DNA from 4 places in the Streptomyces sp. NPDC018610 genome. Region 4 is predicted to be linked to each of the others. Evidence: riboswitches for the same ligand, from Rfam matches in the RefSeq annotation. Region 4 holds a riboswitch; each other region holds the start of a gene.
The links. A riboswitch is a leader RNA that binds a small molecule or an ion and turns the genes downstream of it on or off. The one in region 4 is predicted to bind cobalamin.

Region 1 (7,537 bases), on a different contig from region 4:
CCCGGGTCCTCAGCCTGGAGCCGCGTACCCTCGACGACGTCCTGGACTGCCTGGTCACCGTGGGCGAACTGCTGGGCGTCCGGGAGCGAGCCGAGCAGCAGCGGACGGCCTTGCTGGACCGTCTGGACCAGGCCCGCCGGGCGGTCGCAGGACGCGCCCGGCCCCGGGTGGCGGCGGTCGAGTGGCTCGACCCGCTGTGGCCCGCCGGACACTGGGTGCCCGAGCAGATCACCACCGCCGGCGGCGAAGCTCTCCTCGCCGCGCCCGGCGAGCACACCAAGCCGATGACCTGGGAGGCGGTGCGCGCCGCACGGCCGGACGTGGTCCTGGTCCTGCCGTGCGGCTTTCCTCCTGAACGCACGCTAAGGGAAGCAGAGTTGCTGACAAGTCTGCCAGGCTGGTCCGAGCTGCCTGCGGTTCGATCCGGCCGTGTCTGGGTGCTGGACGGCCCGGCCTACTTCAACCGCCCCGGACCACGCGTGGTGCGCGGGGCCGAGGTGCTCGCCCACGTCCTCCACGGCGAGCGGGCCGGAGAGCCGGTCACACCTGCCGAGGCACGTCCGTTCCCCGGCAGGTGATCACGGGCAGGGGTCAGAACGCCGTCCAGGTGAACGCGACCTTGTCGCCGGCGTTCAGCTTGAACTGGCAGCCGCCCACCGGAGTCGGCGTGCCGTTGACGGAGATGTTCCAGTAGGCGGCGCCGCCCCCACTGACGTTCTTGATGGTGTCGACGGAGAAGTCGTCGAACGAGGCGTACCAGGTGCCGTCCCAGGTGAAGTGCCGCTTGCGGGCCGCGTCGTCGAGCGCGGCCGTGGGCGTCGGCACGGCGGAGGGGTTGGCGCCGCCGTTGGTGCCGTCACATCTGTGCGTGCCGCCTGTGGTCGTCGTGACCTCGTGGCCACGGGTTCTGATCTTCCCCTTGAACAGCAGCCCGTCCAGACCCTGCACAGTGAGGGTCACCTTGACGGGAGCGTTCGTGCCGGGCGTGCTCTGGGCGTGTGCGACCGCCGGAGCGGAGGCGAGGGCGAGTCCGAGAGCGGCCCCGGCGATCACGGTGCGGCGTGCGGATGTACGGTGCAAGGCTCGAGCCTTCCTATGGGTGGCCCGCAGCCCATCGCCGTACGAGCGGGACCCGCGGCTGAGAAGGCGGGTCCATCGCCGTGGTGCACGACGGCTGGACGCACCGGATGGGGCGACCCGAACGAGGCTCTCGGCTCCGCGCTGCAGACCATGACAGTGGGAAGCGATTCGCGGCACGCGCCGGGTATCCCGACTCGCGGCCTCACGGCCGCACACGGTTGCAGGTCAGCGCCGGACTCCCACCGGCTTCCCCCAGTCACGCGCCTATGCGGTTGTCGTGCTGACAGCTCGCGCGCACACCGATCACGGTCCTGTGTGCGGTCGAACTGTGCTCATCCTATGGGGATTTGACGCCCCTCATTCGGACTTCACGACATTGGTTCTCCGGCGCTACGGGGTGGGAGCCCACCGGCGCGCAAGCCTCAGGAAGTACCAGTGCGGCGCGGAGGGGTGAAGGCATACAGGTCGAGGATGTCCGGCAACGGAGTGATTCCCGGGCCGCCGGCGCGTACCCAGGCGATGATGTCCTCCGTCGCGTCCGTGTCGTTGACGAGCCCCAGCCAGACCGGCCGGGCACCGGCGGCACGGCCGGCGGCGGACGGCTGTACGACGATGACGTTGGCCTGGTCGCACACGTCGAGGCACTCGGAGATGCGCACCGGCACCTCCGCCCGCAGCCGCGCGGTCTGTGCGGCGTGATCGATTCCGGTCACCTTGGGGCTGCCACAGCAGCAATCGCGGCATACGACTACTCGGCAGGGCACCGGACCCTTCCCCTCCACAGTCTCGCCTGACGCCTCTTTCGCCGGCCTCTCGGGCATCACACCACTCCCCTCCCGGGGAGATCCGCCCCGGCCTTGCTCGAGGAGGCGACCGCGTGAGTCTCCTGGCTCCCGGGTCGCCGCTCGCCCCGCCTTCCCACCCCGCACTGGGGAGTGGCCTGCCGGAATTCGCTCACCGGTCACAGTGGCGGGACCGCGCCGGATTCACACCGGCTTCCTCGGACCGCCGTCGCCTGTTGTCCCGGTCATCATCTCAGGACATCTGGATGACAGTGCCGTCAGGGGCACAGGAGCAGACATCGGGGCCTCGCCAGGGCCGATCGTGCGGTCCAGTCAGTGTCTGTCGGGAGGCAGGCGTGCGCTTTCCTGCACGGCCCGGGCGGGACGGTCGGCATGGGGAGAAAAGACCGACCCGCCCGGGAGACATCTGGGGCTACAGGCCCACGTCACGGCTGCGGATGTCCTCCAGGGATTCGCGGCGTACAAGAAGGCGGGCGGATCCGTCGCGTACGGCGACCACGGGCGGGCGGCCGACCAGGTTGTAGCCGGAAGCCATGGACAGGTGGTAGGCGCCGGCCACGGGGACGGCGAGCAGGTCTCCGGGACGTACGTCGGCGGAGAGTTCCGCGTCGGCGGCCAGGGTGTCCCCCGCCTCGCAGTGCCGGCCGACCACGGTGACCCGGGCGCGGTCCGCCGTGCTGTGCCGGCCGACCAGGCGCGGCGTGTACCGGACGCCATACAGGGCCGGGCGCGGGTTGTCGCTCATGCCGCCGTCCACGGCCACGAACACGTGCTCACCGGTGTGCTTCACGGACAGGACGCGGTACACGGCGATCCCGGCGGGGCCCGCGATGGCCCGGCCCGGCTCGATGATCAGCCGGGGAACGGGCAGCCCGGCCGTCGTGCAGGCGTCAACGAGTTCCGTACGGACCTTGCGGGCCAGCGCCGTCAGGTCCAGGGCCGGCTCACCGGGGCGGTAGGCGATGCCGTGGCCACCGCCGAGGTCGAGTTCGGGCAGGACCAGTCCGTGCTGCTCGTGCAGGCGGGCCATCAGGCCGACCAGGCGGCGCACGGCTACGAGGTACGGCTTGACACTCGTGATCTGGGAGCCCAGGTGGCAGTGCAGGCCGGTGAGTTCGAGCTGGGGCTGGTCGAGGATGCGGGTGATGGCGTGCTGGGCGTAGCCGTCCGCGATCGACAGGCCGAACTTCTGGTCGTCCGTTCCGGTGCGGATCTTCTCGTGTCCGCCGGCGCTGATCCCGGGCACCACACGCACCATCACCTTCTGGTGCCCGTCCGGGCCGACTGCCGCCGCCAGCCTCGCGATCTCCGAGGGGCTGTCGATGACGATGCGGCCGACGCCCAGGCGCAGCGCGGTGTCCAGGTCGCGTGGGGACTTGGCGTTGCCGTGCAGCAGGATCCGCTCGGCTGGAAATCCGGTGGTGACGGCCAGTTCGAGTTCACCGGCGGAGCAGACGTCGAGCCCGAGGCCCTCCTCGTCCATCCAGTGGGCCATGGCCCGGCACAGGAACGCCTTGGCCGCGTACGCGATTTCGGCGTCCGGGAAGGCGTCCCGGTAGGTGCGGCAGCGGTCGCGGACCTCGGCCTCGTCCAGGACGTAGACGGGGGTGCCGAAGCGGTCGGCGACCTCGGCGAGCGGTACGCCGCCCACGGCGAGGTCGCCCGTGCGGGGCTCGGTGGTGGAAGCGGGCCATACCGCCAACTCAGCGGCAGCAGTGATGGGTTCGTGAACCGTGGTCATCGTGTCCTCCCCTTTCAGGCTGCGAACGCCGGTGTCGGTGCGGGCATCGGCCTGGTGGCCGGGGCGGTGAGCTGCGGGTCCACCGTGACGGTGGTGACACCGAGCGGGGCTGCCAGCGCACGCAGTGCAGGCTCGGCGAGAGGGATCCACGCCTGGTCGGGTCCGAGCGTGGCGGTCAGCCGGAGTGCGGAGGTGAAGCCGACGGCCGTGCGGTCGCCGAGTGGGGTGCGGAAGAGCCGGGCCACACAGCCGCAGGGGCCCGGCCGGACCGGGACGTACAGGGGTCCGGCCGGGGACGGATCGGAGGGCTCGGGGTCTTCGCCGTAGCGGAGTTCTGCCATGGGGTGCCTCCCGATAGGCAAGAAGCGTGGGATCTGGGTGCCCCGGACGCGGGGAGGCGGACCGGGGCTCGCGCTCGACGGTATGCCCGGTGTTCCCAGATTCCGGACGTGCCCTGACGGGATGTTGATGGTGATGGGGACGACCTTGACGGGACGCTGACGCCCTGGCGAGCGGGCGTGGAAAGGGACGTCAGAAGGGTGCCAAGAACGGGCGTGCGGACTGTTCGAAAGCCTCGGGCGGAGGTGAGATGGAAGCGGTTCCGATAAGAATCGCCGGCGCGGAGGCCGCTGCCGGCGCGTGCAGAACGGTGAAAGCGATGTCCGAGTCCCGTCCGTCCTCAGCCGCTCGTTTCGTGGTGGGAGTGAGCGGCTCGCCGGGCAGTCTCACCGCCTTGTGCCGGGCGGCCGAGGAGGCCCGGCGCCGAGGGGCGGAGCTCTGGCCGGTGCTGGCCTGGGAGCCGCCCGGCGGGGATCCTGCCGCCCGCAGGCTCCCGGCCGCGGCCGTCATGGCCGAGGAGTGGGACCGACTGGCGCGGGAGCGGTTGCTCAAGGCGCTGTGCGACGTGTTCGGCAGCACGGACACCGGGGTGCCCGGGCAGGCGCTCGTCGTACGAGGCGCACCCGGGCCGGCTCTGGTGCGGACAGCCGGCCGGGAGGGCGACGTCCTCGTGGTCGGCGCAGGCGGTCGTGGCCGACTGCACCGTGCGCTGTGGCCCTCGGTCAGCCGCTACTGTCTCGCCCGCGCCGCGTGCCCCGTTCTCGCGGTGCCGCCGTCACCGCTGCAGGCAGCGCTGGCAGCCGTGCACCGGAGGAATGCCTTGCGGCTGCCGCTGGACACGGGGCGCCTGCAGCGGGAGATCGAGGCCGTGCCGCCCGGCGCCTGATCTCCTCAGCGGGCAGCGGTGGCCGGCAGGTCCGGCTGCTCCGGACGCCGTGCCGGGGCCGTGGGCACGGCGAGCACCATGGTGAGGCCGCCGCCTGGCGTGTCCTCGGCGTGCAGGGTGCCGCCCGTGGCCTCGGTGAAGCCGCGGGCGACCGCGAGTCCGAGGCCGACCCCGTTGCCGCGCGGGGAGTCGCCGTAGCGCTGGAAGGGTTCGAAGATGCGGTCCTTGGCCTCGTCCGGGACGCCGGGGCCGCGGTCCACGACCCGCAGTTCGACCCAGTCGGCCAGGGCGCTCGCGGACACCAGCACCCGCTCCCCCGGCGGACTGTACTTGACGGCGTTCTCGACGACGTTGGCGACGGCCCGCTCCAGCAGCCCGCGGTCGACCCACACCATGGGCAGGGTCTCGGGGATGTCCAGGTCCACGCTGTCCTCGGGCACGCCGCCGAGCGCCATGGGCACGACCTCGTCGAGGTCGGTCTCGCGGATGATGGGGGTGACGGTGCCGGTCTGCAGGCGGGACATGTCGAGGAGGTTGCCGACGAGGTGGTCGAGGCGGTCGGCGCCCTCCTCGATGGCTTGCAGCAGCTCCGCCCGGTCCTGTTCGGACCATTCGACGTCGTCCGACCTGAGTGAGGTGACCGCGGCCTTGATGCCTGCGAGCGGGGTGCGCAGGTCGTGGCTGACGGCGGCCAGCAGCGCGGTGCGGATGCGGTTTCCCTCGGCCAGTTCCTTGGCGCGGTCGGCTTCGCGTTGCAGCCGCTGGCGGTCCAGGACGACGGCGGCCTGCGCGGCGAACGCGGCCAGCACGCGGCGGTCGGCAGCGGGCAGGACGCGGCCGCGCAGGGAGAGGGCCATGTGGTCGCCGACGGGGACGTCGACGTCCGCATCCTCCGGCACCTTCGCGGGCCGGGGTCCCACGCTGCCGGCGCAGGTCCAGGGCGCGGTCTCACCGGTCCGCTCCAGCAGGGCCACCGACTCCATGCCGAAGGTCTCGCGGACCCGTTCCAGCAGTTCCTCCAAGGAGGTTTCACCGCGCAGGACGTTGCCGGCGAGGAAGGAGAGGATCTCGGACTCGGCGCGCAGCCGGGCGGCTTGATGGGTGCGGCGGGCGGCGAGGTCCACCACCGAGGCCACGGACACGGCGACCCCGACGAAGATGGCGATGGCGACGATGTTCTTCGGGTCGGCGATCGTCAGGGTGTGGACGGGCGGGGTGAAGTACCAGTTGAGCAGCAGGGAGCCGACCACGGCGGAGGCCAGCGCGGGGGACAGGCCGCCCAGCAGTGCCGCTGCCACCGTCAGTGTCAGGAACAGCAGCATGTCGTTGGCGAGGCCGACGTCCGGCACGGCACTGGTGAGGAGCCAGATGAGCACGGCGGGGCCGAGCACTCCCACGGCCCACCCCCAGAGGACCCGGGAGCGTCCGAGGCGGCCGCCGCGCGCCACTGGCAGCCCGCGTCCTTTGCCCGCCTCATCGTGCGTGATGAGGTGCACGTCGAGATCGGGACCGGACTCCACGGCCACCGTGGCGCCGACCCCGGGTCCGAGGACGTACTGCCAGCTACGGCGGCGCGAGACGCCCAGGACGATCTGGGTGGCGTTGACCCCGCGGGCGAAGTCGAGCAGGGCCGCCGGTATGTCGTCGCCGACCACGTGGTGGAAGGTGCCGCCGAGGTCCTCCACCAGCTTGCGCTGTACGGCCAGTTCCTTCGGGGAGGCGGAGGTCAGGCCGTCGCTGCGGGAGATGTAGACGGCGAGCACCTCGCCGCCGGCGCCCTTCTCGGCGAGGCGCGCGGCACGCCTTATCAGGGTGCGTCCCTCGGGGCCGCCGGTCAGCCCGACCACGATCCGCTCGCGGGAGCCCCAGATCTTGGAGACTCGGTGTTCGCTGCGGTACTCGTTCAGGTACTCGTCGACCCGGTCGGCCACCCACAGCAGCGCCAACTCGCGCAGGGCGGTGAGGTTTCCGGGGCGGAAGTAGTTGGACAGGGCCGCGTCGACCTTGTCCGGCTTGTAGATGTTGCCGTGCGCCATGCGGCGGCGCAGCGCCTCCGGGGACATGTCGACCAGCTCTATCTGGTCGGCGCGCCGTACGACCTCGTCCGGTACGGTTTCGCGCTGCCGTACGCCCGTGATCGACTCCACGACGTCACCCAGCGATTCGAGGTGCTGGATGTTGACCGTCGAGATCACGTCGATGCCGGCGGCGAGCAGCTCCTCCACGTCCTGCCAGCGCTTGGCGTTGCGCGAGCCGGGGACGTTGGTGTGGGCGAGTTCGTCGACCAGGGCCACCTGGGGGCGGCGGGCCAGGACGGCGTCGACGTCCATCTCGGTGAAGGTGCTGTCCCGGTACTCGATCTCCTTGCGCGGCACCTGTTCCAGGCCGCGCAGCATCACCTCGGTGCGCGGCCGCCTGTGGTGCTCGAGGAAGGCGACGACGCAGTCGGTGCCCCGCTCCACCCGGCGGTGCGCCTCGGAGAGCATGGCGTAGGTCTTGCCGACGCCGGGTGCCGCGCCGAGGTAGATCCGGAGCTTGCCGCGTGCCATGTTCACCCTTCGTAGCGGTAGCCCATGCCGGGCTCGGTGATGAGATAGCGGGGGTGGGAGGGGTCTGTTTCCAGTTTGCGTCGCAGCTGGGCCATGTAGACGCGCAGGTAGTTGGTCTTGTTGCTCTGGGAGACGCCCC
Region 2 (7,537 bases), on a different contig from region 4:
AAGGGGGCGGTCATCGTGACCTTGGCGCGGTCGGGCAGGAGGAAGTCGGTGCGGTGGCCGAAGGTCTTGATGAGGCTGAACAGGTAGTCCCAGCGGCCGGCGTTGAGGCCGGCGCTGTGCTCGCGCAGCTCGTAGAGGATCTCCTCCATCTCGAACGCGGCGGTGATCGTCTCGATGAGGACGGTGGCGCGGATCGCGCCGCGGGGGATGCCGAGCAGGTCCTGGGCGGTGACGAAGATGTCGTTCCAGAGCCGGGCCTCGTAGCGGTTCTCCAGCTTGGGCAGGTAGAAGTAGGGGCCGTGCCCGGCGTCGATCTGCCGCTGGGCGCAGTGGAAGAAGTACAGGCCGAAGTCGACGAGCGCGGCGGGCACGGGGCGGCCTTCGTACTCCAGGTGCTCCTCGTTCAGGTGCCAGCCGCGCGGCCGGACCACGATGGTGGCGAGCTGTTCGCCGAGCCGGTACTCCTTGCCCTCCGGTGTGGTGAAGTCGATGCGGCGCTCGATGGCGTCGAGCAGGTTGAGCTGGCCGCCGACGACGTTGTTCCAGGTGGGTGCGGTGGCGTCCTCGAAGTCGGCCATCCAGACCTTGGCCCCGGAATTGAGGGCGTTGACGGTCATCCGGCGGTCCGGTGGGCCGGTGATCTCGACGCGACGGTCGGTCAGCCCGGGGGCGGGTGGTGCGACCCGCCAGGTCGCGTCGGCGCGGATGGCGGAGGTGACCATCGGGAAGTCGAGCGGCGAGCCCGACGTCAGGCGCAGGACCTGCCGGCGGCGTTCCCTCATCAGGTCCGACCGGCGTGGGCCGAAGGCCGCGGCCAGGCGGCCCACGAAGTCCAGGGCGGCGGGCGTGAGGATCTCGTCGTGCCGGTCGCCAGGGGGCGCGAGGACACGGACACGGTGGGTCAGGGCACTGGTGGACATCGCTTCTCCTGCGGGCAGGGCGGGCGGGCGGGTGCGGGATGCGGGGGTCGGACGGGGACGGTCGTACGACCCCCGGACACCCGGGGCAGACCGGACAGGTCCTGAAGGGCCGGCCTAGTGGAACTGCTCCTCCTCCGTGGAACCGGCCAACGCGGTTGTCGAGGAAGCGGGGTTGACGGCGGTGGAGACCAGGTCGAAGTAGCCGGTGCCGACCTCCCGCTGGTGCTTGACGGCCGTGAAGCCCTGCGCCTGCGCGGCGAACTCCCGCTCCTGCAAGTCGACATAGGCGGTCATGCCGTGCTCGGCGTAGCCACGGGCGAGGTCGAACATGCCGTGGTTGAGGGAGTGGAAGCCGGCCAGGGTGATGAACTGGAAGCGATAGCCCATCGCGCCCAGCTCCCGCTGGAACTTTGCGATCTGGTCATCGTCCAGCGCAGCCTTCCAGTTGAAGGAGGGCGAGCAGTTGTAGGCGAGCATCTGGTCCGGGTACTGCGCGTGGATGGCCTCGGCGAACTCGCGGGCCTGGTCCAGGTCAGGGGTGCCGGTCTCGACCCAGATCAGGTCGGCGTACGGGGCGTAGGCCAGGCCGCGCGCGATCACGGGCGCCATGCCGTTGCGGACGCGGTAGAAGCCCTCGGCGGTGCGCTCGCCGGTGACGAACTCGGCGTCGCGCTCGTCGACGTCGGTGGTGAGCAGGTTGGCGGCGAGCGCGTCGGTGCGGGCGATGACGACCGTGGGCACGTCGGCGATGTCGGCGGCGAGCCGGGCCGCGTTCAGGGTGCGGATGTGCTGGGAGGTCGGCACCAGGACCTTGCCGCCGAGGTGGCCGCACTTCTTCTCCGAGGCGAGCTGGTCCTCGTAGTGGATGCCGGCCGCACCCGCCGCGATCATCGCCTTGGTCAGCTCGAAGGCGTTCAGCGGACCGCCGAAGCCGGCCTCCGCGTCGGCGACGATCGGTGCCAGCCAGTCCGTGGTGTCGCCGCCGTCCTCGGCGGTGGCGATCTGGTCGGCGCGCAGGAGCGCATTGTTGATCCGACGCACCACCTGCGGCACGGAGTTGGCGGGGTAGAGGCTCTGGTCGGGGTAGGTGTGGCCGGCCTGGTTGGCGTCGGCCGCGACCTGCCAGCCGGACAGGTAGATGGCCTGCAGACCGGCCTTCACCTGCTGGACGGCCTGGCCGCCGGTGAGCGCGCCGAGAGCGTGGATGTAGTCCTGCTCGTGCAACTGGCGCCACAGTCGCTCGGCGCCGCGCCGGGCCAGGGTGTGCTCCTCGCGGACGCTGCCGGAGAGCCGGACGACGTCCTCGGCGCTGTAGGTGCGCTCGATGCCCTGCCACCGGGGGTCGGTGGCCCAGCGTCGGGCCAGTTCCTCGGCTGTCTGCGTCCTCGCTTCTGCCATGACGGTCACCGTCTCTCGGTCTGTGCAGATTGCCAATTCCGCCTGTCCTGAACGACGGGTGTGGCACTGCGTGTCGAATCGCTGTGATGCGGCCCGCCGTCATCCCGGGAGACGAAGGTGAGCAATGCTGCCGGGCGCAGACGTCGCGGATCCCAGGGCTCCGACGTCAGGGCAGTGAATCGTGCCCCGGTCCCGAGAGGCGTCTGCCGGGTCCGGCGGGCCGCACTATGACTCTGACACTGGCACTCAGTGCCATCAAGCTTGGACAGTAGCCAACTTCTGCGAATCTTCGGGCAGCGTTCTGCCAAGTCTGCGAATGCTCCTACCACTGGTTGATCCCGTACCATCACCAAACCAAATCCCCGGCAGGGAGGAACGGGCGGTGAGCAAGACCTACGCGGGGGCGCGGTTGCGGAGACTGCGTGAGGAACGCGGAATGAGTCAAGCGGAGTTCGCCCGTTCTCTGGGCCTTTCCCCCAGCTATCTGAACCAGATGGAGCACGACTCCCGTCCGCTCACCGTGCCGGTCCTGCTCAGGCTGACCGAGACCTACGGCGTCGACCCCGGGTTCTTCTCGGCCCGCGACACGACCCGCCTCGTGGCCGACCTGCGCGAGGCGCTGACGGGAGAGATCACCGCCGCCAGGGTCACCCAGTCCGATCTGGCCGACCTGGCGTCCCGGATGCCCGCGGTCGCCCAGGTTCTGGTCGAACTGGGCCGCCGCAACCAGCTCCTGTCCGAGCGGCTGGCCGGAGTGACGGACGGCCGGGACGGAGACCGGGGCACCGCGCCGTCGCCGCACGAGGAGATCCGGGACTTCTTCTACCGTCGCCAGAACTATCTCCACGACACCGACCTCGCCGCCGAGCACCTGGCCGACGAGATCGGAGTACGGCCCGGCGAGGTGATCGGGGCCCTCACGGCCAGGCTCGCCCGATCTCATGGCGTTCACCTGGCCGCGGAGCCGGGCGAACGGCTGCACCGCTACGACCGGCGGACTCGCACCCTCCACCTGTCCCCGCGCCTGCGGCCCGGCCAGCGTGCCTTCCGCATGGCGACGCAGCTCGCCCTGCTGGAGTACGACGAGGGCCTGGGCAGGCTGGCTGAGGAGGACTTCGAACCCGGTTCACCCGCCCACGCGCTGGCCCGCATCGGCATCGCCAACTACTTCGCCGCCGCGCTGATTCTTCCGTACACCGCCTTCCACACGGCGGCCGAGGAGTTCCGCTACGACATCGAGCGCCTCACCGACCGCTACGGCCTCGGCTACGAGACCGTCTGCCACCGCCTGAGCACCCTTCAGCGCCCCCGCCTGCGCGGCGTGCCCTTCTCCTTCGTCCGGGTCGACCGGGCCGGCAACATGTCCAAACGCCAGTCTGCGACCGCGTTCCACTTCTCACGGGCCGGCGGCACCTGCCCACTGTGGAACGTCTACGAGTCGTTCGCCGCCCCCGGCCGCATCCACGTTCAAATCGCCGAGATGCCCGACGGCCAGCGGTACCTCTGGACGGCCCGAGCTATCACCCGGCACCGCGGCGGGTGGGGCGAGCCCGGCAAGACGTACGCCATCGGCCTGGGCTGCGAGATCCGCCACGCCCATCGCCTCGTGTACTCCGACGGCCTCGACCTCGACAACGCCTCGGCCGCCACGTCCATCGGCATGGGCTGCCGGGTCTGCGAGCGCCTCGGATGCCCCCAACGCGCCGCACCGCCGCTCGGACGTGCCCTGCGGATCGACCCCGACAGCAGCACCTTCGTCCCCTACCCGGTGACCGGCCCCGACGCCCCATCGGACCGCGAGGCGGGCCGGGCGTAGGGCCGGCGTCGGAGAACGACTCCCCGCAACCGCTGTGCGCGGAAACGGCGGGTGTGGGCCCTCACCCGGCTCCAGCCTCCGCCAGGGCCGACACGCGACGGGGCTTGCCGTCGGCATCGATGGCGACGAACGTGAGCCGCCCGGTGGCGACCTCGGTGCCGGGACCGGCGGCGTTCCACCGCTCGGCGGTCACCCTGACCCCGACCGTCATGGATGTCCTCCCCGCACGTTCCAGCTCGGCGTGCACCGTGAGCAGGTCGCCGGCGCGCACCGGGGCCAAGAAGGTCATCCGGTCGACGGACACGGTCACCGCCGGCCCGTCGGCGTGCCGCCCGGCGGCAGCCGCCGCCGCGTCGTCGATCAGCTTCATCACCACGCCACCGTGAATGGTGCCGTACAGGTTGGTGTCGTGCTCGCTCATGATGTGCGCGAGCGTCACCCGGGAGTCGGCCGGGGGCTTCGTGGGGGTGGGCAGGGTGGCGTTCCGGTCGGCCACGTCAACTCTCCTTCGCGAGTCGCGGCAGGGGTGTAACCGCGCACACATAGGGGCGCGGGCAGTTGGCAGGTCTTCGGACTCGCGGGCGCGTCCTCGTCGTTCACCGAGGAGGACTCCTACTGACCGTCGCTTCCCAGGCCCTCCTCGGGCCCAGTGCGTATGACGGCGGTCGTTCCCGCTCACCGCTGCGGGGCAGTCCCGGATTCCCGCCGGGTTCCCTCTTGCGACGCATCCCGCCTGGCGGACGGGGCGAACCAGCTGCACGGCCAGCTTACGGGCCGCGCTCGTGGTGCCGATCCCGGGCGCCTCCAGTTTCCTGCCCGCCAGACACCTCGGCGCGATTCCGCCGCACATCGAACAGGGGAGTTTCCACCGGTGCTCGCACGTCAAGGGCGAGGACCGTGTAGGGCATCCACCTGATGAAAGGTCGGTTCGTGCCATGGTGGAGGCAGGACCTCCGGTACGACGGGTCACAGGCCGTCCGCCGATGCCGGTCAGGAGCTGACGAAGAGTTGACTTCTCGTCGGCTCTTCCAGGGCAGGTTGAGTACCTGTTCCGACGAGGTCATCCGGCTGTGGTCGGGTCAGGCCGTTGTCCCGGAATCGATGGGACGGTTGCACAGTGCTGTCTCGGACGGGGGTCTGACTCATGAGATCTATGACCGAAGTGTCCAGTCACAGGCGTGTCGACTGTCGTTGCGGGATGGCACCTGCAGGTACCGAGCCCCAGGACGTGTCCCAATAGGGGCCTTGCCGAGTTCCGGCGCCATCACGGTTCAGACCGCTCCTAGCGGGCCGGTGTCATCCACCCACCACGTCACCACCGGAAGGCGAACCACCATGACGACCAGACAGCGCAGCACCTCCTCCAGTACGGATCCTCTCGTGCGGAGAGAAGTCGTGCTGGGCGTGGACACGCACGGCGAGGTTCACGTCGCCGCCGTGATCTCCCCGCTCGGGAAGATCTTGGGAACCGAGTCCTTTCCGGCAACGACAGTCGGCTATCGGCAGCTTCTTGTCTGGGCCCGCAAGCGGGGGACGGTGCGCCGGGCCGGCGTCGAGGGCACCGGCACCTTCGGCGCGGGCCTGTCCCGCTACCTGCTAGCGCAGCAGGTCGAGGTATATGAGGTGAACCGGCCCGACCGCTCGGCCCGCCGGCAGTTGGGAAAGTCAGACCCGCTCGATGCGCAGGCCGCCGCGCGGGCCGTGCTCAGCGGTCGCGCCCGGGCCCGGGCCAAGTCCGGTGACGGTCCGGTGCACAGCGCCCGGATGTACAAGCTCGCCAAGGACTCCGCGGTCAAGGCCCGCACCCAGGCGATCAACCAGCTCAAGGCCGTCCTGGTCATCGCCGACCCCGCCCTGCGGGAACGGTTGTCGAGCTTGGGCAACGCCGAGCTGTTCCGCACCTGCGCGACCCTCAGCCCACCCGATGACGGGGGAGACGAGGACGCGGTGGCCCAGGCCACCCACCTGACGCTGCGCATGCTCGCCGAGCGCATCGAACAGCTCACCGGACAGATCAATGAGCTGAACCAGCGCCTGACCCGGCTCGTCGAACGCCACGCCCCACAGCTGCTCGAACCGGTGGGCATCGGTCCGGACAGCGCCGTCACTCTCCTGATCACCATGGGGGACAATCCCGAGCGGCTGAACACTGAGGCATCCTTTGCTGCCCTTTGCGGAGTCAGCCCAATCGAGTACTCCTCTGGCCGCCGGAGCACGCGCCGGCTCAACCATGGTGGCGACCGCCAGGCCAATGCCGCCCTGCACCGCATCGTCTTCACCCGGCTGCGCCACGACCCGCGCACCCAGGCGTACTACGAACGCCGCACGCAGGAAGGCAAGACTCGACGCGAGATCATCCGATGCCTCAAGCGATACGCAGCCCGCGAGGTCTTCAACCTGGTCAGACCGGTTTCCCGCACCCCTGCGTTATAGGGGCGTCCGTGAGACGTGAGAGGGTCTGGGGCGTGAGTGAGACACCCCCGAACACCCTGCAATACCGCTTTGACGGGCCAGAAGACGCTCCGGTCCTGATCCTGGGTCCCTCACTGGGTACCACATGGCACATGTGGGACCGGCAGGTCCCCGAGCTGACACAGCAGTGGCGGGTCTTCCGGTTCGACCTGCCGGGCCACGGCGGCGCGCCCGCGCATCCGGCCGGCTCGGTGACCGACCTGACCGCCCGGCTGCTGGCCACCCTCGACGGGCTGGGCGTGCAGCGGTTCGGGTACGCCGGCTGCGCGCTCGGCGGCGCGATCGGCTTGGAACTGGCCCTGCGCCACCCCGAGCGAGTGGCCTCCCTGGCCCTGATCGCCGCCTCGCCCCGGTTCGGAACGCCCGACGAGTTCCGTCAGCGCGGGGTGGTCGTCCGTACCAACGGCCTCGACCCCATCGCCCGTACGTCCCCGGACCGCTGGTTCACCAGCGGGTTCGCCGCCGCTCAGCCCGCGATCACCGACTGGGCCGTGCAGATGGTGCGCACCACCGACCCCGGCTGCTACATCGCCGCCTGCGAGGTGCTGGCCTCCTTCGACGTCCGGGCCGAACTGGGCCGGATCGGCGTGCCGACGCTCGTCCTGGTCGGCTCCGAGGACCAGGTCACCGGTCCGGCGGAGGCGCGCACCCTGGTGGCCGGCATCCCGGACGCGCGGCTCGCCGTGGTGCCCGGCGCCTCGCACCTGGTTCCGGTGGAGCAGCCCGCCGCCGTCACCGACCTGCTGGTCCGGCACTTCTCCACCGCCTGGCAGCCGGCCTTCGAGTCGAGCACGGGGCAGCTCGCCGTCGTGGCCGCTCCCCTCCGGCCGGTCCTGGCCCCGGCGCCGCAGGCTCCGCAGGGCGCGCCGATCGCGGAGATCGCCCCGGCGGCGGCGCCGCCCCAGGCGACGGGCGCCCCGGACCCTTACGA
Region 3 (7,537 bases), on a different contig from region 4:
CAGGGCGGCTGGAGAACCACCGGCACCGGTCACGACGGCCCGGCGTTCATCTGCCGGATCGGATACAGCGGCTTCAAGGGCGGCAAGCAGTACCCGACGCCCGCCGAGGACGACTGTGTGCTCACCCCACCGGCCTCCGCCTACTGGTCGTACTGGCACGCCGACCCGGGAGCGAAGACGTGGAGCTACAGCCAGTTGGGCGCGATGCTCTACAAGCCCAAGCCCGGCAGCGTCGACCTGTGGATCTTCGGCGGTACGAACATCCAGGGCACCGAGGGCCGCCCGACCATCACCCCGGACCAGCTCCGCGCCCACAACACCAGGCCGCAGGGGGACGCGGGCAAGCCCGCGTCTACGCACAAGGCACCCTCCCTGCCGCCCGACGTGGACACCGGCCCGGCGCCCGGGCAGCCGACGACGGCGCACTCCGAGCCGCCGTCGCACAAGTCGAGCAAGCCGAAGCCCAGCACGTCCCCGAGCCCGACGCCGTCCCCCAGCGCCACCACGGCCAGCCCGTCACCCACCGCGTCCAGCACCAGCGCGGGCCCACGGGTGGTCGACGCCGAGCCGGCCGCTGATGCCCAGCACGACTCGGGTTCGCTCGTCCCCGTCGCCACCGGCGCCGGGCTCGTCGTCCTGATCGGCGGCGCCGCCGGATATGTGGCATACCGGCGCCGGCGTACCGAGTGAGCGCTGTGGCTCGTACGACCATGGAGGCGTCACCGGCCGCCGCGGTGTCCGACAGCGGCGGCCGGCGCCTCCCGCGCACGCTGCATCCGGTGGCCTGGTGGGTGTGGGCCCTCGCCCTGGCCACCGCCGTCAGCCGCACCGACAACCCGCTGCTGCTGTTCCTCGTGCTCGCCGTCCTCGGCTACGTCGTCACGGCCCGGCGCACCGAAGCCCCGTGGGCGCGGGGCTTCAAGTACTACCTCTACCTCGCCCTGACGGTCGTGGCGATCCGCGTCCTCTTCCGCGCGGTCTTCGCCACCGGCATCACCCCGCGCGACCACTTCCTCTTCTCCCTGCCGCACATTTCCACCCCCGGCTGGTACGCCGGCATCAGGATCGGCGGTCCGGTGTCGCTGGAGGCACTGTTGTCCTCGGCCACCGACGGGCTGCGGCTGGCCTGCATGATGTGCTGCATCGGCGCCGCCAACACCCTCGCCAACCCCAAACGCGCGCTGCGCGTCCTGCCCGGGGCGCTGTACGAACTCGGCGTGGCGGTCACCGTCGCGATCAGCGTGGCGCCGCAGCTGGTGCAGAGCGTGCAACGCGTCGCCCGTGCCAAGAAGCTGCGGGCGGCACGCACGCGAGGAATGAGGGCGCTGCGCGGCATCGTGGTGCCCGTCCTGGAGGAGGCCCTCGAACGCTCCCTGCGGCTGGCCGCCGCCATGGACTCGCGCGGATACGGCCGGGCGGGCACTGCCACCCGGCGCTCCCGCCGCGTCACCGGCGCGCTGATGCTGCTGGGCATGTGCGGTCTGTGCGCGGGGGCGTACGGGCTCCTCGATGCCACCGCGCCGGCACTCCTGGGACTGCCGGCCATGGCCGTCGGAGCCGTCCTGTGCGTCGCGGGTCTGCGACTGGGCGGGCGGCGGGTCACCCGCACCGTCTACCGGCCCGACCCCTGGAGCCTTCCCGAGTGGGCCGTCGCCGGCAGCGGAGTGCTGTCCGCCGTCCTGCTCTTCAGCAATCTCGGCTACGACCCCGCTCAGCTCAACCCCACCTACTACCCGCTGACCTGGCCGGACCTCCCTCTCGTCCCGACCGCCGCGATCCTCCTCGCTGGAACGGCCGGTTTCCTCGCCCCTCCGCCCAGCCCCGCCCAGAGAGCCGGAACACCGTGATCACCTTCGACCAGGTCACCGTCCAGTACGAGGACGCGGCCGGGCCCGCCCTGCGCGACGTCGACCTCACGGTGGAGGAGGGCGAACTCTGCCTTGTCGTCGGGCACACGGGCGTCGGCAAGTCCACCCTCCTCGGAGCCGTCAACGGACTGGTGCCGCACTTCACCGGCGGCACCCTGTACGGACGCGTCACCGTCGACGGCCGCGACACCGCAGAGCACCCCCCGCGTGAACTCGCCGACGTCGTCGGCGTGGTCGGCCAGGACCCGATCGACGGATTCGTCACCGATACGGTCGAAGAGGAACTGGCCTATGCCATGGAGCAGTTGGCCATCCCTGCCGCGGCCATGCGCAAGCGTGTGGAGGAGACCCTCGACCTGCTCGGCCTCGCCGACCTGCGCCACCGCGCCCTGCACGAACTGTCCGGCGGCCAGCAGCAGCGCGTCGCCATCGGCTCGGTCCTGACCGCCCACCCGCGCGTCCTGGTCCTGGACGAACCCACCTCCGCCCTGGACCCGACCGCGGCCGAGGAGGTCCTCGCCGCCGTCACCCGGCTCGTCCACGACCTCGGCGTCACCGTCATCATGGCCGAGCACCGCCTCGAACGCGTCGTCCAGTACGCGGACCGGGTCATTCACCTGCCCGGCGACGGGCATGCCCGCATCGGCTCACCCGCCGAGATCCTCCGCACGTCCACCATCGCACCACCGATAGTGGAGCTCGGCCGGGCTGCCGAATGGTCGCCGCTGCCCCTGTCCATCCGCGACGCCCGCCGCGCCGCCGCACCACTGCGAGCCACGCTCGCCGACCGCCTACCCGTGCCCGTCCGGCCGCCGCTGCCGCACGACAAACGGACGCGGCTGCTGACCGCGCGCGGCATCACGGTCGCCTACCGGGGCGTCGCCGCCGTACGCGAAGTCGACCTCGACCTGCACGCGGGCGAAGTCACCGCGTTGATGGGCCGCAACGGCTCCGGCAAGTCCTCGCTCCTGTGGGCCCTGCAGGGCTCCGGACCGCGCCGGGCGGGAAGCGTGCGGGTGAGCGGCGGTACCGGCGGGACGGACCCTCACTCCGTGCCGCCGGCTCAAGCCCGGCAGCTCGTCGGGCTGGTCCCGCAGACCCCGACCGACCTGCTCTACCTGGAGAGCGTCAAGCAGGAACTCGCCCAAGCCGACGCGGACTCGGGCACCGAGATCAAGGCGCGTGCCCTGCTCGACCGGCTGGCTCCCGGCATCGACGACTCCGCCCATCCCCGAGATCTCTCCGAGGGGCAGAAACTCACTCTGGTCCTCGCCATCCAGCTCTCCGCCGCGCCCCGGGTCGTCCTGTTGGACGAACCGACCCGGGGACTGGACTACCGGGCCAAGACGGCACTGATCGGCATCGTGGACGCTCTCGCGGAGGAGGGCCGGACGATCGTCATCTCCACGCACGACGTCGAATTCGTCGCCCGGGCCGCCGACCGCGTCGTGGTCATGGCCGAAGGCGATGTCGTCGCCGACGGCCCGACCACGGAGGTCATCGTGTCCTCGCCGACGTTCGCCCCGCAGACGGCGAAGATCCTCTCCCCGCTGCCGTTCCTGACGGTCCACCAAGTGGCACAGGCGCTCGGCACCGAACGAGACGAGGCAGCACGCCCATGAGTACGCGCATCGGCAATGCCATCCGGTTGACCCCGCGCGTCGGCGTCATCATGGCACTGGCCGCCTTCCTCGGACTCGTCGCCTTCTTCTGGCCCTTCGTGGTCGCGCCGGGCACGTTCGGCTCCAACTACGCGCCCCCGCTGATCTTCGGCGTCCTGCTGGTGCTGGTCCTGTGCGTGGTCCTCTCGGAGATCGCCGAGGGCGGCATCGACTCCAAGTCGCTCGCCATGCTGGGCGTGCTCTCCGCCGTCAACGCCGCCCTGCGCCCGCTCGGCGCCGGAACTGCGGGCATCGAGACCGTCTTTTTCGTCCTGGTCCTGGCAGGAAGGGTGTACGGCCCAGGTTTCGGCTTCGTGCTTGGCTGCACCTCGCTGTTCGCTTCGGCACTGATCACCGGGGGAGTGGGCCCGTGGATGCCGTATCAGATGTTCGGCTGCGCCTTCGTGGGGATGCTCGCCGGATTCCTCCCCCGAGCGAGCGGCCGGCGTGAGGTGCTGATGCTGGCCGTCTACGGCTCGCTCTCCGGCTACCTCTTCGGCTTCCTCCTCAACCTCTCCTTCTGGCCCTTCTCCCTGGATCCCAACAGTTCGATCGCGTACCTGCCGGGTCTGCCCTTCACGGAGCAGTGGCATCGCTATGTCGCCTTCGACCTGGCCACCTCGCTGGGCTGGGACACCGGGCGGGCCATCACCAACTTCGTGTGCGTGCTGCTGGCGGGGCCAGCCGTACTGACCACCTTCCGGCGGGCCGCGCGCAAGGCCCGCTTCAGTGCGCCCGTGCGCTTCGCGGGCCCGAGGACGGTTGCATCCAAGCCTCGCTGACTCGGAGATGCCCCTGGCGAATCGGGACGAGACCGAGGCTGCGATCGCCGTCGCCACCGCGGCGCAGCCCGAGTGGTGTGCCTGGAACCCGCGGCGTCCGCTTCGGACAACGGTCCCCTTACGCGTTGTTGGCGACCGTCGGCCGGAAGAAGGGCATGGGCGCCTTCGTCGACGAACGACCACCGGTGTTCGGTCACCGCTGAGTCCCGAAGCCCGAACCCGCACCGTCCCGGGCGGTGGGAGAGGAAGATCACTTGGGAGGAAGGCGGTCTTGGCCGGTGCCCGCACCACGCGGTACGGTCTGTCCGATATCGACGACGGCGAGACGGAAGCCGGTGGGAATCCGGCACGGTCGCGCCACTGTATGCGGGACACCTCTCGGGTGTCGCGTGAGTCAGACCCGTGGCCGTCGTCCTGTGCACCACCGAGATGGGACGCGAACTCCCAGAGGAGGTTCTGCCATGGCGCAGACCGTCGCCCAGCCGACAGCCACCACTCCCACCATCCCCGCCAAGCTGCCGCTGAAGGCGATAGCGCCGTGGGCGGTCTTCTTCGGCATCCTGATGCTGGTCCTGCTGTACTTCGTCGGCGCCGAGCAGGGCGCCACCTCCGTGTTCAACGGCACGGACGTCCACGAGTGGGTGCACGACGCACGCCACCTGCTCGGCTTCCCCTGCCACTGACGCGAGGGACGCCCGACTCCCATGAACTCCGCAACGGTAAGAAATCTCCTCGTGCGGGGCATGCTCGCCGGCCTTGCCGCCGGCGTGCTCGCCCTCGTCGTCGCCTACCTCCTCGGTGAGCCGAGCGTCGACAAGGCGATCGCCTTCGAGGACGCCCACTCCCACGAGCACGAGATGGAAGTCGTCTCCCGCTCCCTGCAGTCCACCGCGGGCCTCGCCACCGGCGTCCTCGTCTACGGGGTCGCCTTCGGCGGCATCGCCGCCCTCGCGTACTGCTTCGCCCTGGGCCGCGTGGGCCGCTTCAGCCCGCGGGCGACCGCGCTGCTGCTGTCCGGCTGCGCTCTGCTCGCCGTCTATGTCGTGCCTTTCCTGAAGTACCCGGCGAACCCGCCGTCGGTCGGCGATCCCGACACCATCAGCAAGCGGACCACGCTGTACTTCCTGATGATGCTGCTCAGCGTCCTCCTCGCGGTCGCTGCCACCCTCCTGGGCAAGCGCCTGGCGCCCAGTCTCGGCACCTGGTGGGCGACAGTGGTCGCGGTGACCGCGTTCGCCGTCATGATCGGTCTGGCTTACGAGTTCCTGCCCGTCATCAACGAGGTGCCGAAGGACTTTCCGGCCGCCCTGCTGTGGCGGTTCCGGCTGTCCGCACTGGCCATCCAGACCGCGATGTGGGCCGGCTTCGGCCTGCTCTTCGGCGAACTGGCGGAACGCCTGCTGCACCCGAAGCCGGCGGCAGCCGCGAGCGGCCGCGCGGTTCCGGCCGCGCACTGATTCCTTCCGGACAACAGAGGGCCCTACGGAACCATCCGGGGGCCTTCTGGCGTTCTCCGGACACCGATTCCGACGGAAGAGTGAGTACGGCTCGGTAGTGCAGCCCGACCCTACGCGGACCACCCGGCCGATGAGCGGAGGAACCGAGTGGCCAAAACCCCCCAGCCGCGCCACATCACCCTCGGTGGCCGCGAGGCGGTCGCCCTCACCCGGGAGGAATACGACCAACTGATCGCCAGCCGACGGCAGATCGGCGGCCAGAGCGCCCGGGTGCGGGTCCTCGCCCAGCAAGCCAAACGCACCGAACAACTACTCCGCGACCTGGAGGCACTGATTGCCGCACAGGGGGAGGGCTGCAGCGGGCAGGTCCGCACATCGTCGACGACCTGCCCCGAAAGCCCGGCCACCCGGACGAATGCTGCTGGTGCCTGCCTGCGGTGCGAGTTGGCGTCGCTGCTGCGCCGTCACCGGGCCCTAGAGCCCTGAGCGCCGGTAGTTGAGTCCCAGTCGACGTCCGGCACGCCCAGGGGGCGTCCGAGCCGCAGATTCCAGCGCCCGGCTCGGCCGCTGAGTTCGGTCACCGTGAGCGGTGGCACATCGAGGCGCCAGAAAACAGTGGCGGGTAGGTCCAACGCCTGTGTGATCGCCGCCCGCACCACCTCCGGCTCGACCACAGCGAGCACACGACCCTCGAAAGCCCCCGCTCCCTCCAGCCACCGTGAGACCCTCTCGCACAGGACCTGTACGGACTCACCCCCGTGCGGTGCGCTGCACGGGTCCGTGAGCCAGTGGGCCACGGCTTCCGGCTCGGCAGCCGCCACCGCCTCCAGCGTGCGGCCTCGCCAGCGGCCCACGTCCAGCCCGGCCAGCTCCGGCGTCTCTCCGCCGTCGAGGCCGAGCGCGCTCGCCGTCTGCCGACAGCGCGCACTCGGGGACACGAGCACGTGCGCGGGCACGGACAGTGACCCGGCGCCCGCACGGGCGCGAGCCGTGCCGGTGTCATCGATCGAGTCGCCGTCGTAGAACCGGGCCCTTCGCAGTGATGGGCTCGTGGCCGGTGAGACGAAGGTGACGCGACTGGTCACGGGGCTGCTCCTGCTGTCGGTGTCATGGGGGCGTGGGTGCCCACCGCTTTGCGGGACGGCCGGGTCACGGTCGTCTTGTGCACCGCCTGCTGGACGGCCTGATAAACCCTCTCGGTACCACACCGCGTCTACAACCACGGTGACTCCCGCGTGCCCATCATGCGGGATGCCCTGATCTTCGTGATGAGCCGCGTGACCGGCTGGACTGCCCACATCACCGAACAAACTCGCCCGCGACGCTCTGATCCGCCCGCGCGGGACCGGGCCAGCGGGCGGTGCCGACGGCCGAGTAGGGATACATGGCTGCCGGCGCGCTGTCCGGCGGAGAGCGCAGGGCCGGGGCGCTCGTGGCGCCCCGGCCTCGTTCCGTGTCCGGTCAGGTTACGAGGCAGATAGTTCGGCGCGGACGGTGCGGGCGGCGGCGACCAGGTTCTCCAGGGAGGCGCGGGTCTCGGGCCAGGCGCGGGTCTTCAGACCGCAGTCGGGGTTGACCCAGAGCCGTTCGGCGGGGATGGCCTGAAGACCGGTGCGCAGCAGGTCCGCCACCTCCTCGGGGCTCGGCACGCGAGGCGAGTGGATGTCGTACACACCGGGGCCGGCCTCGCGGGGGTAGTTGTGGGCGGCGAGTTCGCGGGCGACCTGCATGTGGGAGCGGGCGGCCTCCAGGCTGATGACGTCGGCGTC
Region 4 (7,537 bases):
GCGGGGGCTCTGGCCGTAGTCGCGCAGGCGGGCCGTCGCCTGGTCCAGCTGGTGCGGCGACAGCAGGGACGGGGTCAGGCCGGGCACGGCGGAGGCGGTCAGCCACAGCCGGCACATCCACTCCAGCTGGGCGGTGCGGTCGTAGGCCTGGTCGAGGGTCGCGCCGTAGGTGAGGGTGCCGTGGTTCTGGAGCAGGCAGCCGGAGCGGCCGGCGAGGGCGCCGAGCATGTTCCGGGCCAGCTCCTCGGTGCCGTACGTCGCGTACGGGGCGACCCGTACCGGTCCGCCGAGCGCGCCCGCCATGTAGTGGACGAGCGGCAGCTCGGGGACGAGGGTGGAGACGGCCGTCGCGTGCACGGCGTGGGTGTGGACCACGGCGCCCGCGTCGGTGGCGCGGTAGACGGCGAGGTGCATGGGCAGCTCGCTGGTCGGGACGAGCGAGCCGACCACCTGCCGGCCGTCGAGGTCGACGCCGGTGACGTCGTCGGGGGCGAGCCGGTCGTAGGGCACGCCGGACGGGGTGACCAGCACGGTGTCCCCGACGCGGACCGACACGTTGCCGGAGGTGCCGACGACCAGGCCGTCCGCGACGGTCCGGCGGGCGGTGGCCACCAGTTCGCGCCAGGCGCGGGTCTCCTCCTCCCGCGCCTGGCGGCGGCCCCCCGCCGCCCCGCCGCCGCCCGCGGCCCGCCGGTCGCTCGCGGCCCCGTGACCGCCCGTGTCCGGACGGTCGCCTTCCCGTTCCTCGCCCCGCTGTTCGGTCATGCGGTGATCCTGCCAGCCGTGTGAAGTGGGCAACAGAATCGGACACCGCCCATACCGGCCCAGTTCATCTTCCGTTCACCCTGGTTACCTACGTTCGACGAGCCAATGACGCTCGAACGATTGCCTGGGTAAATGGAAAGCTTCTCGCTGATCCTCGCGATCGTGGTGATAACCGCACTCGCGTTCGATTTCACGAACGGTTTCCACGACACCGCCAACGCGATGGCCACCACCATCTCCACCGGCGCGCTCAAGCCCAAGGTCGCGGTGGCCATGTCCGCCGCGCTGAACCTGGTGGGCGCCTTCCTCTCCGTGGAGGTCGCCAACACGATCTCCAAGGGTCTCGTCGACGAGACCGGCATCCGTCCCGAGGTCATCTTCGCCGCCCTGGTCGGCGCGATCCTCTGGAACCTCCTGACCTGGCTGGTCGGGCTCCCGTCCAGTTCCTCGCACGCCCTCATGGGCGGTCTGATCGGCGCCACCATCGCCTCCGCCGGCATGGACGCGGTGCACGGCGGCGTCCTGGTCACCAAGGTCATGATCCCGGCGGTCGCCGCCCCGGTCGTCGCGGGCGTCGCCGCGCTGGCCGCGACCCGGCTGTCGTACACCGTCGGCGGGAAGTCGGACGGCAGGGCGGCCGAGAAGGGCCACCGGGTCGGCCAGATCGCCTCCGCCGGCCTGGTCTCGCTGGCCCACGGCACCAACGACGCGCAGAAGACGATGGGCATCATCACCCTCGCCCTGATCGCCGGCGGCGCCATCGCCCCCGGCTCCAACCCTCCCACCTGGGTGATCCTCTCGGCCGGCCTGGCCATCGCCCTCGGCACCTACATCGGCGGCTGGCGCATCATCCGCACCATGGGCTCGGGCCTCACCGACCTCCAGCCGCAGCAGGGCTTCGCCGCCCAGACCAGCTCGGCCGCCGCCATCCTGGCCTCCTCCCACCTCGGCTTCTCGCTCTCCACCACCCACGTCGTCTCCGGCTCGGTGATGGGCGCGGGCCTCGGCCGCAAGGGCGGTGTGGTCCGCTGGTCCACCGCCGGCCGCATGGCCGTCGCCTGGGTGCTGACGCTGCCGGCCGCGGCGCTGGTCGGCGCGGGCGCGGAGGCCGTGACGGGCCTCGGCGACTGGGGCACCGCGCTGGTCGCCGTGTTCCTGATCGGCTCCAGCGCCGCCATCTGGAAGATCTCCCGCCGCCAGGTCGTCGACCACACCAACGTCGCCGGGACCGGTGACGGGTCCGAGGAGCCGGCCGGCGTGGTGACCCAGGCGATCGCCGCCGTGGCCCCGCCCCCGGCCGCCCCCGCGGCCGTGATCCCCGCCCAGGCCGTCGCCGAGACCGTCGCCGACGTCCCCGCCGCGGCGCCCGCCGTCCCGCTCGCCGGGCCCCCGGCCGTCGCCCTGCTCGCCGAGGAACTCGCGGCGACCATCCCCGCCCCGGCGTCCGCGCCCCGTATCGACATCGACCTCGGCACGACGCCGCCGACGGCCCCCGCGACCGCGGCGGTCCCGCCGGCCGCGACCGTCTGAGTCCCGCACTCCGCTCCCCCAAGGAAGCATCAGCATGAAGATCGACTGGGCAGCCCTCGGCTCCGTCTTCGGCGTCAGCCTCGTGGTCACCGTAGGCCTCGTGGGCCTGTTCACCCTGGGCATCGCCGGCCTCTCCCGCCGCGAGCGGGCCGTCGCCCACGGCGACGGCGGCGGGGCGCTGGCGGTCACCGGCGCGTACGTCTGCTTCGCCGCGTGCGCCGCCGCCGTCGGCTACGGCATCTACCTGATCATGGGCAAGGGCTGAGCGCGGGCCGGACGAGACCGGTCCGGGCCGGTCACGGCCGACCCGGCTGGGACACGACCCGGTCCGGGGCCGACCCGGCCTGTGACTGACCCGTTCCGGACCGGCCACGGCGTCGCGACCCCCTCCCCGACACCCAGCCCCCTCCCCCGCCCCGCGCGGTGGCCGCCGACGAGCGGTCCGCGCGGGGCGGAGCCATGTCCGGCCGTGCGCCCCTGCCCGCCCGCCGTGCCCGCCCTCCGTACCCGCAGGTCGGAGGGCGTCATGGGGCGAACGGCGCACTCGGGCCGGGAGGGCGAGCGCCGTGGGCGCGGTCCGTGGACAGGCATGCGCGGCGCGCGGGAGACGTGTGGGGTGCGCAGGGCGCGCGGGGGCGGTGTGGGCCTCATCTCAGTACCCCGGCGCAGGTCAACGGCAAGTTGACTGGTGTTCGCGGGGCGTGGTGGACTGCCGGGGCCATGTACGGCGGCAGGAGAGGAAGCCCGGTGTGAATCCGGCGCGGTCCCGCCACTGTGACCGGGGAGGAACCTTCCCGGGAGCCAGGAACTCTCACCGCCGGTCTCGTCGAACCAGGGCGTGGACACCCTGAGTGAGGACATATCGCCATGCGCGGCTGCCGACCGAGAGTCACCAGCGACACCCTGACCGCCCCCGCGGCGGGCTGACCCGATGGGTGCCGATCGCGTCTTCGCGTACGGCGCCGCCGCCGGCCTCTTGGGCGACCTCCTCCTCGGCGATCCGCGCCGCGGGCACCCGGTCGCCGCGTTCGGCAGGGCCGCCGGCGCCGTAGAACGCGTGCTGTGGCGCGACCACCGCGGGTGGGGCGCCCTCCACACCGCCGTGTGCGCCGGTGGCGCCGCCGCGCTGGGCGCCGTCGCCGCCCGCGCCGTCCGCACCTCCCCCGCCGCCTCCGCCGCGCTGACCGGCGTCGCCACCTGGGCCGTCGTGGGCGGCACCTCGCTCGCCCGCGAGGCCCGCGCCGTCGGGCGGGCCCTGGAGTCCGGCGACGTCGAGGCCGCCCGGGCCCGGCTGCCGCACCTGTGCGGGCGCGACCCGCAGGCGCTGGACGCCGACGGGATCGCGCGGGCCGTCGTGGAGTCCGTCGCCGAGAACACCTCCGACGCGGTGGTCGGCGCGCTCACCTGGGGCGCCCTCGCCGGCGTGCCGGGGCTCCTCGGGTTCCGGGCGGTCAACACGCTCGACGCGATGGTCGGCCACAAGTCGCCCCGCCACCGGCGCTACGGGTGGGCCTCCGCCCGCCTCGACGACGTGGCCGGCTGGCCCGGGGCGCGGCTGACCGCCGTCCTGGCCACCGCGGCCGGCGGCGATCCGCGTGGGGCCGTACGGGCCTGGCGCGCCGACGCCGGCAAGCATCCGAGCCCCAACGCCGGGCCCGTAGAGGCCTCCTTCGCGGGGGCGCTCGGCGTGCGGCTGGGCGGCACGCTGTCGTACGGGGGGCGTGTGGAGCACCGGCCGGTACTCAACGGTGACGGACGCGCCGTCCAGGTGGCGGACATCGACCGGGCCGTACGGCTCTCCCGGCGCGTGAGCTGGCTCGCGCTCGGCACCTGCGCGGCCGCACGCCTCCTCGGACGCCGCCTCCTCGGCGCCCCGCCGGAGAGCGGGGGCCCCACGCGCACTCCTCCGAGGAAGGGACGTACGTCATGAGCGGCGGTCTGCTCGTCGCCGGAACCACCTCCGACGCCGGGAAGAGCGTCGTCACCGCCGGGATCTGCCGGTGGCTGGTCCGGCAGGGCGTCAAGGTCGCGCCGTTCAAGGCGCAGAACATGTCCCTGAACTCGTTCGTCACCCGCGAGGGCGCCGAGATCGGGCGGGCGCAGGCCATGCAGGCGCAGGCGTGCCGGATCGAGCCGACCGCGCTGATGAACCCGGTGCTGCTCAAGCCGGGCGGCGAGCAGAGCAGCCAGGTGGTGCTGCTGGGCAAGCCGGTCGGCGAGCTGAGCGCGCGCGGCTACCACGGCGGGCGGCAGCAGAAGCTCCTGGGCACCGTCCTGGACTGCCTGGCCGAGTTGCGGGGCACGTATGACGCGGTGATCTGTGAGGGGGCGGGCAGCCCGGCGGAGATCAACCTGCGCCGGACCGACATCGTCAACATGGGCATCGCGCGCGGGGCGCGGCTGCCGGTGCTCGTCGTCGGCGACATCGACCGCGGCGGTGTCTTCGCCTCCTTCTTCGGCACCGTCGCCCTGCTGTCCCCCGAGGACCAGGAGCTGGTCGCCGGGTACCTCGTCAACAAGTTCCGCGGCGACGTCTCGCTGCTGGAACCGGGCCTCGACATGCTGCAGGGACTGACCGGGCGGCGCACCTACGGCGTGCTGCCGTTCCGGCACGGGCTCGGCATCGACGAGGAGGACGGTCTCCGGGTCTCCCTGCGCGGCGCCGTGCGGGAGTCCGTCGTCGCCCCGCCGGTCGGCGAGGACGTGCTGCGCGTCGCCGTCTGCGCGATCCCGCTGATGTCGAACTTCACCGACGTGGACGCGCTGGCCGCCGAACCGGGCGTGGTGGTGCGGTTCGTGGACCGGCCGGAGGAACTGGCCGACGCGGACCTGGTCGTGGTCCCCGGCACTCGCGGCACGGTCCGGGCCCTGCGGTGGCTGCGGGAGCGCGGCCTCGCCGACGCCCTGGTGCGCCGGGCCGCCGAGGGTCTGCCGGTGCTCGGCGTCTGCGGCGGCTTCCAGATCCTCGGCGAGCACATCGAGGACGAGGTCGAGTCGCGCGCCGGCGCGGTCCCCGGGCTCGGACTGCTGCCCGTGCGGGTGCGCTTCGCCCGCGAGAAGACCCTCACCCGGCCGTCCGGGCAGGCCCTCGGCGAGCCGGTCGAGGGGTACGAGATCCACCACGGGGTGGCCACCGTCGAGGGGGGAGAAGCCTTCATCTCCGACGGCAGTGGACACAGCCTGGACGGCTGCCGGGCCGGCGCCGTCTGGGGCACCCACTGGCACGGCTCGCTGGAGTCGGACGGCTTCCGGCGGGCGTTCCTGCGCGAGGTGGCCGCCGCCGCGGGCCGCCGCTTCACCCCGGCGCCCGACACCTCGTTCGCCGCGCTGCGCGAGGAGCAGCTCGACCGGCTCGGCGACCTGATCGAACAGCACGCGGACACGGACGCGCTGTGGCGGCTCATCGAGTCCGGCGCGCCGCAAGGACTGCCTTTCATCCCACCGGGAGCGCCCGCATGAGCACAGTGTTGTTGTTGTCGACCGCCGACACCGATCTGCTGGCGGCCCGGGCCTCCGGCGCGGCCTACCGGATCGGCAACCCGACCCGGGTGGACGTGGCCGGCGAGCTGCCCGCGCTGCTCGAGGGCGCGGACGTCGCCGTCGTCCGGCTGCTCGGCGGCAAGCGGGCCTGGGAGGACGGGCTCGCCGCGTTGAAGGCGTCCGGCGTGCCGACCGTGCTGCTGGGCGGCGAGGCCGTGCCGGACGCGGAGCTGATGGCCGAGTCGTCCGTCCCGGCCGGTGTGGTCGCCGAGGCGCTGCGCTACCTCGTCGAGGGCGGCCCCGCCAACCTCGCCGAGCTGGCCCGGTTCCTTTCCGACACGGTGCTGCTGACCGGCGAGGGCTTCGAGGAGCCGCGGAAGATGCCGGAGTTCGGCGTCCACGGCGACCGCGCCCTGGTGGCGGGCCGGCCCACCGTCGGCGTGCTCTTCTACCGCGCCCACGAACTGAGCGGCAACACCGCCTTCGTGGACACCCTGTGCGACGCCATCGAGGCGCACGGCGCCAACGCCCTCCCGGTGTACTGCGGTTCGCTGCGCGACGCCGACCCGGCGCTGTACGGACTGCTGGCGAAGACGGACGCGCTCGTCGCCACCGTGCTGGCCGCCGGCGGCACGCACGCCTCGCAGGCGTCGGCGGGCGGCGACGAGGAGGCCTGGGACGTCGGCGCGCTCGCCGATCTGAACGTGCCCGTCCTGCAAGGGCTCTGCCTCACCTCCTCCCGGGCCTCCTGGGACGGGTCGGACGCCGCCCTGTCCCCCATGGACGCGGCGATGCAGGTCGCGATCCCCGAGTTCGACGGCCGGCTGATCACCGTCCCGTTCTCCTTCAAGGAACAGGGCCCGGACGACGTGCCCGTGTACGCGGCCGACCCCGAGCGGGCCTCCCGCGTCGCCGGGATCGCCGTACGGCACGCCCGCCTCGGGCACAAGCCGAACGCCGAGAAGAAGGTCGCCCTCGTCTTCACCGCGTACCCGACCAAGCACTCCCGCGTCGGCAACGCGGTCGGCCTCGACACCCCCGCCTCCGCGGTGCGCGTCCTGGACGCGCTGCGCGACGCCGGGTACGCGCTGACCGAATACCCGGACGACGGCGACGAGCTGATCCACCGGCTCATCGAGGCCGGCGGCCATGACGTGGAGTGGCTGACCGAGGAGCAACTGGCCGCCGCGCCCGCGCGGGTGCCGCTCGCCGACTACCGGGCGTGGTTCGCGGAGCTCGACCCGGAGCTGCGCGAGGCGATGACCGAGGCGTGGGGCGAGCCGCCGGGCTCCCTGTACGTCGACGGCGACGACATCGTGCTCGCCTCCCTGCGGTTCGGGAACGTCGTCGTGATGATCCAGCCGCCGCGCGGCTTCGGCGAGAACCCCATCGCGATCTACCACGACCCCGACATGCCGCCCTCCCACCATTACCTGGCGGCCTACCGCTGGCTGGACAACAGCTTCGGCGCCGACGCGATCGTGCACATGGGCAAGCACGGCACGATGGAGTGGCTGCCCGGCAAGGGCCTCGGCCTGAGCGCCGGCTGCGCGCCGGACGCGGTCCTCGGCGAGCTGCCGCTGATCTACCCGTTCATCGTCAACGACCCCGGTGAGGGCACCCAGGCCAAGCGGCGCGGGCACGCGACCGTGGTCGACCACCTCGTCCCGCCGATGGCCCGCGCCGACACCTACGGCGACCTCGCCAAGCTGGAGCAGCTCCTCGACGAGTACGCCCTCGTCTCCGACCTGGACCCGGCGAA

Region 1: linked by a shared signal. The riboswitch ahead of ACH5A8_RS06950 ((2Fe-2S) ferredoxin domain-containing protein) and the one ahead of ACH5A8_RS00255 (cobalamin biosynthesis protein) in region 4 are both predicted to bind cobalamin.
Region 2: linked by a shared signal. The riboswitch ahead of ACH5A8_RS06855 (acyl-CoA thioesterase) and the one ahead of ACH5A8_RS00255 (cobalamin biosynthesis protein) in region 4 are both predicted to bind cobalamin.
Region 3: linked by a shared signal. The riboswitch ahead of ACH5A8_RS06905 (CbtB-domain containing protein) and the one ahead of ACH5A8_RS00255 (cobalamin biosynthesis protein) in region 4 are both predicted to bind cobalamin.

The regions. Positions count from the first base shown of each region.
Region 1 covers NZ_JBISAL010000002.1:347,388-354,924, forward strand. Annotated here, with positions in the region: gene ACH5A8_RS06940 (cobalamin-binding protein) at 1-578, shown strand, start outside; gene ACH5A8_RS06945 (DUF4430 domain-containing protein) at 592-1,080, opposite strand; cobalamin riboswitch at 1,242-1,386, opposite strand; gene ACH5A8_RS06950 ((2Fe-2S) ferredoxin domain-containing protein) at 1,503-1,901, opposite strand; cobalamin riboswitch at 1,960-2,082, opposite strand; gene lysA (diaminopimelate decarboxylase) at 2,296-3,624, opposite strand; gene ACH5A8_RS06960 (SAV_915 family protein) at 3,639-3,965, opposite strand; gene ACH5A8_RS06965 (universal stress protein) at 4,283-4,849, shown strand; gene ACH5A8_RS06970 (ATP-binding protein) at 4,855-7,398, opposite strand; gene ACH5A8_RS06975 (response regulator) at 7,401-7,537, opposite strand, start outside.
Region 2 covers NZ_JBISAL010000002.1:322,865-330,401, reverse strand. Annotated here, with positions in the region: gene aceB (malate synthase A) at 1-920, opposite strand, end outside; gene aceA (isocitrate lyase) at 1,035-2,318, opposite strand; gene ACH5A8_RS06860 (short-chain fatty acyl-CoA regulator family protein) at 2,701-4,134, shown strand; partial or broken gene ACH5A8_RS06855 (acyl-CoA thioesterase) at 4,226-4,555, opposite strand; cobalamin riboswitch at 4,677-4,904, opposite strand; gene ACH5A8_RS06850 (IS110 family transposase) at 5,470-6,567, shown strand; gene ACH5A8_RS06845 (alpha/beta fold hydrolase) at 6,600-7,537, shown strand, end outside.
Region 3 covers NZ_JBISAL010000002.1:334,545-342,081, reverse strand. Annotated here, with positions in the region: gene ACH5A8_RS06925 (hypothetical protein) at 1-690, shown strand, start outside; gene ACH5A8_RS06920 (energy-coupling factor transporter transmembrane component T) at 711-1,847, shown strand; gene ACH5A8_RS06915 (ABC transporter ATP-binding protein) at 1,844-3,490, shown strand; gene ACH5A8_RS06910 (ECF transporter S component) at 3,487-4,311, shown strand; cobalamin riboswitch at 4,593-4,736, shown strand; gene ACH5A8_RS06905 (CbtB-domain containing protein) at 4,773-4,994, shown strand; gene ACH5A8_RS06900 (CbtA family protein) at 5,016-5,768, shown strand; gene ACH5A8_RS06895 (hypothetical protein) at 5,916-6,254, shown strand; gene ACH5A8_RS06890 (histidine phosphatase family protein) at 6,233-6,853, opposite strand; partial or broken gene ACH5A8_RS06885 (citrate/2-methylcitrate synthase) at 6,974-7,146, shown strand; gene metE (5-methyltetrahydropteroyltriglutamate--homocysteine S-methyltransferase) at 7,235-7,537, opposite strand, start outside.
Region 4 covers NZ_JBISAL010000001.1:49,266-56,802, forward strand. Annotated here, with positions in the region: gene ACH5A8_RS00240 (class II aldolase/adducin family protein) at 1-765, opposite strand, end outside; gene ACH5A8_RS00245 (anion permease) at 898-2,295, shown strand; gene ACH5A8_RS00250 (hypothetical protein) at 2,330-2,560, shown strand; cobalamin riboswitch at 2,983-3,127, shown strand; gene ACH5A8_RS00255 (cobalamin biosynthesis protein) at 3,227-4,225, shown strand; gene ACH5A8_RS00260 (cobyric acid synthase) at 4,222-5,754, shown strand; gene cobN (cobaltochelatase subunit CobN) at 5,751-7,537, shown strand, end outside.